Regions from separate parts of the Marinobacter sp. B-21 genome, predicted to be linked through region 2. Evidence: predicted binding sites of a transcription regulator. Region 2 holds the regulator's gene; the other holds the start of a gene.

Region 1 (3,418 bases), on a different contig from region 2:
GATGACGTCTACCTGCTGCGGGCCGATGGTGGTCTTCATGTACACCTTGTTGTGGGCCACGAACAGGTCTGCGCCCTCCACCAGTTCGATACCCATCTGCCTGGCCAGGAAGGCATGTTCGAAATAGGCACTGTTGAACCGGCCCGGGGTGAGCACAACCACCGTTGGGTCGGCTCTGAGTGAGGCCGCCCGCAGGGTTTCGCCCAACAGGTTGGGGTAATGTTCCACCGGCGCCACCGCGGAGTGAGTGAATAGCTCCGGGAACAGCCGCATCATCATCCGCCGGTTTTCCAGCATGTAGGACACACCACTGGGGCAGCGGAGGTTGTCTTCCAGCACGTAGAAATCGCCGTCGTTATGACGAATCAGGTCGATGCCGGCGATGTGGGAATACAGGTTGCGGGGCAGCTTCAGGTTCTGCATCCCCGGCTGGTACTGAGGGTTGGAAAACACCTGTTCGGCACTGATCACGCCGGCCTTGACGATGTCGTAGTCGTGGTAGATGTCGAAGAGAAACCGGTTCAGGGCCTGGACCCGCTGCCGCAGTCCGCTTTGGAGTTTCTGCCAGTCGCTGGCGGAAATTACGCGGGGGATCAGGTCGAAGGGGATAAGCCGGTCCGCCCCCTGGTCCTCACCATATACATTGAAAGTGATGCCGAGTCGCTGGAACAGTACATCTGCTTCCCGACGTTTTTCGGCGATCAACTCCTCGTTTGAGTTGATCAGCCAATGCTCCAGCATCCGGCACTGGGGGCGTACCCGGTTATCTTCATCAAACAGCTCGTCGTAGAGGCCTTCGGCCGGCGTCTGGATCAGCATGGTTCGGTTCGTCTCCGTCAATCGCGCCGTACATAACGGCGCGGAATGAAAAAACCGGCTGCAAAAGACGGGCCACCGACAAGATTATTCGATAGCCGTTGCGCCAATGCGGTGAATGCTTACGTCCGCACCGTTGAACTCTTCCTCTTCGGTCAGCCGCAGGCCGGAGATCGCATTAATAACACTATAGACGATCAGACCGCCGACAAAGCCGACAGCGACACCGGTCACCGAGCCGATGATCTGGGACATCAGGCTGATGCCGCCGAGGCCACCCAGAGCCTCCTGGCCGAAGATGCCGCAGGCGATGGCGCCCCAGACACCGCAGACACCGTGCAGGGGCCAGACGCCCAGCACATCGTCCAGGCGTACAATCCTGGCCTGGGCCCATTCAAACAGGTACACAAAGATGGCGCCGGCCACACCCCCGGTAATCAGTGCCCCGACCGGGTGCATCAGGTCTGAACCGGCACACACGGCCACCAGTCCGGCCAGCGGGCCGTTGTGAATAAAGCCCGGGTCTTTGCGGCCCAGCAGCATCGACACCAGGATGCCGCCGACCATGGCCATCAGGCTGTTGACCGCCACCAGGCCGCTGATGCCATCGAGGGTCTGGGCGGACATGACGTTAAAGCCAAACCAGCCAACCGTGAGAATCCAGGAACCGAGGGCCAGGAACGGAATATTGGAAGGGGCAAACGCCACGACCTTGCCGTGGCGATACCGGCCTTTACGGGCGCCGAGTACCAGCACAGCCGCCAGCGCAATCCAGCCGCCGACCGTATGCACCACAACGGAGCCGGCAAAGTCGTGAAAGGATGCACCAAACTGGTTCTCAAGCCAGCTCTGGAAACCGTAGTTGCCGTTCCAGACCAGCCCTTCGAAGAAGGGGTAGACGAACGCCACGATCAGGCCCGAAGCGATCAGCATGGGGTAGAACTTTGCCCGCTCGGCAATGCCGCCGGATACGATGGCGGGAATGGCCGCGGCAAAGGTCATCAGGAAGAAAAACTTCACCAGATCATAGCCGTTGGCGGCGGTGAGCTCGGCGGCCCCACTCATGAAATGAGTGCCGTAGGCGATGTAATAGCCGATGAAGAAGTAGGCCACGGCGGAGATGCCGAAGTCGGTCATGATCTTGACCAGCGCGTTTACCTGGTTCTTGTGGCGGACGGTACCGACTTCCAGAAAGGCAAAGCCGGCGTGCATGGCCAGCACCATAACGGCACCGATCAGGATGAACAGTGTGTTGGCGCTTTCAGTCAGGGTGTTTACTGCACTCGTGATGTCCACGGGTTTTCGCTCCTGATGTTGGGTATCGGGCCTCTTCCGGGCCGTTGTGCATGGAAAGGGCATGGAATTGTGCATTGATGAGGTGCAGGATAAGCAAGAGCTGTTCCAAAACAATGCATTTCGAGAGTGGGACGGGGGTTGCGGCAATATTGAAAGCGGCTGGCGGGGTATGGTTGGCGCTTACCGCACTATAGTTGTGCGTTTTCAGGGTGAATGCACCAATCTGGCGTGTTTTTACCAGCTAATTTCGCCGGAAGAGGGGGTGCCGGACTCGATCCCAATGATCGTTTCCTGATCCACGGATTCGGACTCAATAAGCTCCCGCAGGCGAATTTCCTGTTCCTGCATGGGCTCGGAAAGATCAATGATGATCTCCACCCGGCGGTTTTTTGCGCGGTTCTCGGGGGAAGTGTTCGACACTCTCGGCTCGGTATCCGCCAGCCCGGTTACCGCAAGCCTGGTGGGCTGCACGTAATCCCGGGCCAGCAATACATTGGCCACAGCCGCCGCCCGGGCCGCGGACAGGTCCCAGTTGCTGTAGAAGCGTTCTGTGCGGATGGGCACGTTGTCGGTATGGCCTTCAATGGTCAGGTTGCCGGGAATCGTGGCCAGAACTTTCGCCATTTCCAGCAGGAGGCCCTCGAACTCCCAGGTCAGCTGTGCGGAGCCTGATGGAAACGAGCCTTTTTCCTCGACGCGGATCACGATGCGCCGCTGGTCCTGGCTGACGTTGATGCGTCCGTCGGCGATGGCCGGCTCCAGCACCTGCAGAAGATCGCCCATGGTTTCCTTTATCTGGTCCTGGATCGCGGCCTCCACGGCCAGGTCTGCGGGGCTTTTCAGGGTCTGTAGCTCCGGCTGTTCATCCGTCGTGGTTTGCTTTACTTCATTTACTACCGTGGGCTCCGGAGGGGCGGGCGAGAAGGTGTCAAAAACGGGGCTGGTGCCCTTGGGTATTTCCAGCACCGGTACCTCGCGCTGGACCCCGAAGGCCTTGGAAAGTTCGCCGGCAATCTGTTTGAACTTCTGGGCGTCGATTTCCGAGAACGAAAGCAGCAGAACAAAGAAACACATCAGCAGAGACATCAGGTCTGCAAAGGTGACTACCCAGGCGGGGATGCCCGGTTTTTCCTCTTCCGGCAGCTCATCCATGCCTATGTGCCCTCGGCTTCGACCAGTTTCTCACGCTCCTTCGGTGGCAGGTAGCTTGACAGCATCTGTTCTATAATCCGCGGATTGGTGCCTTCCTGAATGGCCACAAGAGCGTCTGTGTAAAGAGACTGCATCCGGGCTTCTTCTGTCATTC
Region 2 (3,418 bases):
CCGGGCGCGTCAGGGCATCGGTTACCTGCCCCAGGAAGCCTCGGTATTCCGCAAACTGTCGGTGCGCGACAACATCATGGCCATTCTGGAAACCCGCAAGGGTCTGGGTAAGGCGGAGCGGGAAAAGAAGGTGGAAGAATTGCTCGAAGAATTCCACATTACCCACATTCGTGACAGCATGGGCATGGCCCTGTCCGGCGGCGAGCGCCGGCGTGTGGAAATTGCCAGGGCCCTGGCGATGGAGCCGGCCTTTATCCTCCTGGATGAGCCGTTCGCCGGTGTCGACCCCATTTCCGTGAGCGATATCAAACACATCATCCGGCATCTTCGGGACAAGGGCATTGGTGTGTTGATTACCGACCACAACGTGCGTGAGACCCTGGACATCTGTGAGAATGCCTACATCGTTTCCGGTGGCCACATCATCGCCTCCGGTAATGCCGAGGCCATTCTGGCCAACCAGCAGGTGAAGGAAGTGTATCTGGGCAATGAGTTCCGACTGTGAAATTGGGGTCAGATGAAATTGGGGTCAGATGAAAAGTTCATCTGACCCCAATTTCATCTGACCCCCGGATTGTTTTGATGATCTGTAGCAAGTAAACTCGGCAAAGAACTTGCTAGGGTAATACAGAGCCAAGGCAAGTAACCGACATATAAAGAATTTTTCACTACCTACGACACCAAGCGCTGATGAGTGACGGATCCTGAACCATGGTAATGAAAGCCTCCTTACAGTTAAAGCTGGGTCAGAGCCTGACCATGACACCCCAGCTGCAACAGGCGATCCGGCTTCTACAGCTTTCCACTCTCGACCTTCAGCAGGAAGTCCAGCAGGCCCTGGAATCCAACCCCATGCTGGAGACGTCCGAGGATGAGGATCAGCCGGAGACCGACACCGGGAATGACGAACGGGAGGCCAATGCCACCGAGTCCGCCGCTGAGACAGTTCCCGAACCTTCACCCGACTGGGATGAAACCGAAAACGGTCCGGACTGGTCCTCGGAAAACGAAATCCCGGATAATATCCCGGACGATCTCCCGGTCGACACCGCCTGGGACGATATCTACCAGTCCGCACCGGCATCGGCCGCCCGTAACGATGACGAAAACGATCACGATTTCGAGACCCGCAACTCCCCCACTGACACGCTTCAGGATCACCTGGAATGGCAACTGAACCTGACCCCGATGAGCGAACGGGACCAGGCCATTGCCCACGCTTTGATGGACGCAGTGGATGAACGCGGTTATCTGACCAGTCCGCTGGAAGAGATTCATGCCGGGTTGCTGGATGAAAACGAAGAAGACCCCCTTGAGCTGGATGAAGTCGAGGCGGTCCTTCACCGGCTGCAGCATTTTGATCCTCCCGGCGTGTTCGCCCGGGACCTGCAGGAATGCCTGCTGATCCAGCTCAACCAGCTGCCGCCGGAAACGCCCTGGCTGGCCCAGGCTCGCCTGGTCATCACCCATTACATCAATCTGCTCGGCAACCGCGACTATGCCCAACTGCTACGCCGCAGCCGCCTGAAAGAAGACCAGCTGCGGGATGTACTGGCCCTGATTACCGGTCTGAATCCCCGCCCCGGTGACGTGATTGACCGCACCGAACCTGACTACGTAATTCCGGATGTGATCGTTCGCAAGCACAACGGCCGCTGGCGCGTTGAACTGAATCCGGAAATTGCCCCGCGCATCCGCGTCAATGCCAGCTATGCTTCTCTTATAAGGCGTGCGGACAGCAGTGCCGACAACACTTACCTGCGGGATCAGTTGCAGGAGGCGAAATGGTTTATCAAGAGCCTGCAGAGCCGCAATGAAACCCTGCTGAAAGTGGCGACCCGTATTGTCGAGCACCAGCAAGGATTCCTGGATCAGGGTGAAGAAGCCATGAAACCGCTGATCCTCTCTGATATCGCCCAGGCGGTTGAGATGCATGAGTCCACGATTTCCCGGGTCACCACCCAGAAATACATGCACACCCCCCGGGGAATTTTCGAGCTGAAATATTTCTTCTCCAGCCATGTCAGCACTGACGAAGGCGGTGAATGTTCTTCCACGGCGATCCGCGCGATGATCAAAAAGCTGATTGCCGCGGAAACGCCCAAAAAGCCATTGAGCGACAGTAAAATTGCAGCCATGCTAGGAGAACAGGGAATCAAGGTTGCGCGACGCACCGTTGCCAAGTACCGGGAGGCCATGCACATTCCGCCTTCGAACGAACGCAAGCGGCTGGTCTGAACACCCCGGGGTCCGGGCGCAACGTACTATTCGCCGGCGCACAATGCGCCAGCACCCAGACCGGCTCCCGGGAGCCGGAACGATGACAACAGGAGACGCCTATGCAACTCAATATTTCAGGCCATCACGTAGAACTGACTCCCGCACTGAAGGATTATGTTTCAGAGAAGTTCCAGAAGCTCGAGCGTCACTTTGACCACATCAGCAACTGCCAGGTAACCCTGGAAGTGGAGAAGGTGCGCCAGATTGCGGAAGCCACGCTGCACGTGGTTGGTGGTGAGATTCACGCAAAGGCAGAAAATGAGGATATGTACGCAGCCATCGATGTCCTGATCGACAAGCTGGACCGCCAGATTCTCAAACACAAGGAAAAGAATGTAGACCGGATGCACGGAAACGGCTCTCGCTAACTGGCTGTTTTCATGCAAGTCATCCAATCGAGCTGCGACACGGCTGACGTGTCGCAGCCTTTTTTTAACGGAAATGCAGTCGATCCATGAGCGACACATCCCTGACCATAGACAACATACTTGCACCGGAGCTCACCCTCTGTCGGGTGTCGGCATCCAGCAAGAAGCGGGCTCTGGAGTTTATTGCCGAGCAGATAAACCTCCAGGACAATACGCTCAGCGAAACCCAGATATTCAATAACCTGATCTCACGGGAGCGTCTGGGTAGCACCGGTATTGGCCAGGGAATTGCCATCCCACACTGCCGCCTGGAAGGCCTGGATCATGTGGTGGGCGTACTGATGACGCTGGAAGAAAGCGTCGAGTTTGACGCCATCGACAATCAGCCGGTAGATCTGATCTTCGCCCTGGTCGTGCCCAAGGAGGCCACCAGCGAACACCTGGAACTGCTCAGCCAGCTGGCGGAAAAATTCAATGAGCGGTCGTTCTGTGATCGCCTGCGGCAATGCGAGGACGCCAGCACCCTGTACGAGCGCATGACCGCCTCAAGCGGATGACATTCATTGCAGTGGAGGTACGTGGTCATGAAGCTGATTATCGTCAGTGGCAGGTCCGGATCGGGCAAGAGTACCGCACTTCATGTTCTGGAAGACCTGGGCTTCTATTGCATAGACAACCTCCCGATCGGCCTGCTTTTCCCCCTTACCCGGGAAGCCGCCAGCCAGACAAAACCGGGCCGCCTCGGCAAGATGGCCGTGAGCATTGACGCC

Evidence for each region. The regulator sigma-54, encoded in region 2, starts transcription at its own class of promoters, with help from an activator protein. The targets are predictions, from matches to a motif close to ANTGGCATNNANNTTGCTNT.
Region 1: the regulator sigma-54 is predicted to act here: its motif matches at 2,203-2,222, upstream of AC13C0_RS17125 (ammonium transporter).

The regions. Positions count from the first base shown of each region.
Region 1 covers NZ_JBSXNZ010000086.1:149,451-152,868, forward strand. The annotation lists gene AC13C0_RS17120 (circularly permuted type 2 ATP-grasp protein) at 1-819, opposite strand, end outside; gene AC13C0_RS17125 (ammonium transporter) at 904-2,112, opposite strand; gene AC13C0_RS17130 (flagellar motor protein MotB) at 2,347-3,264, opposite strand; gene AC13C0_RS17135 (MotA/TolQ/ExbB proton channel family protein) at 3,267-3,418, opposite strand, start outside.
Region 2 covers NZ_JBSXNZ010000064.1:38,369-41,786, forward strand. The annotation lists gene lptB (LPS export ABC transporter ATP-binding protein) at 1-505, shown strand, start outside; gene AC13C0_RS07205 (RNA polymerase factor sigma-54) at 718-2,238, shown strand; gene hpf (ribosome hibernation promoting factor) at 2,340-2,648, shown strand; gene ptsN (PTS IIA-like nitrogen regulatory protein PtsN) at 2,735-3,205, shown strand; gene rapZ (RNase adapter RapZ) at 3,233-3,418, shown strand, end outside.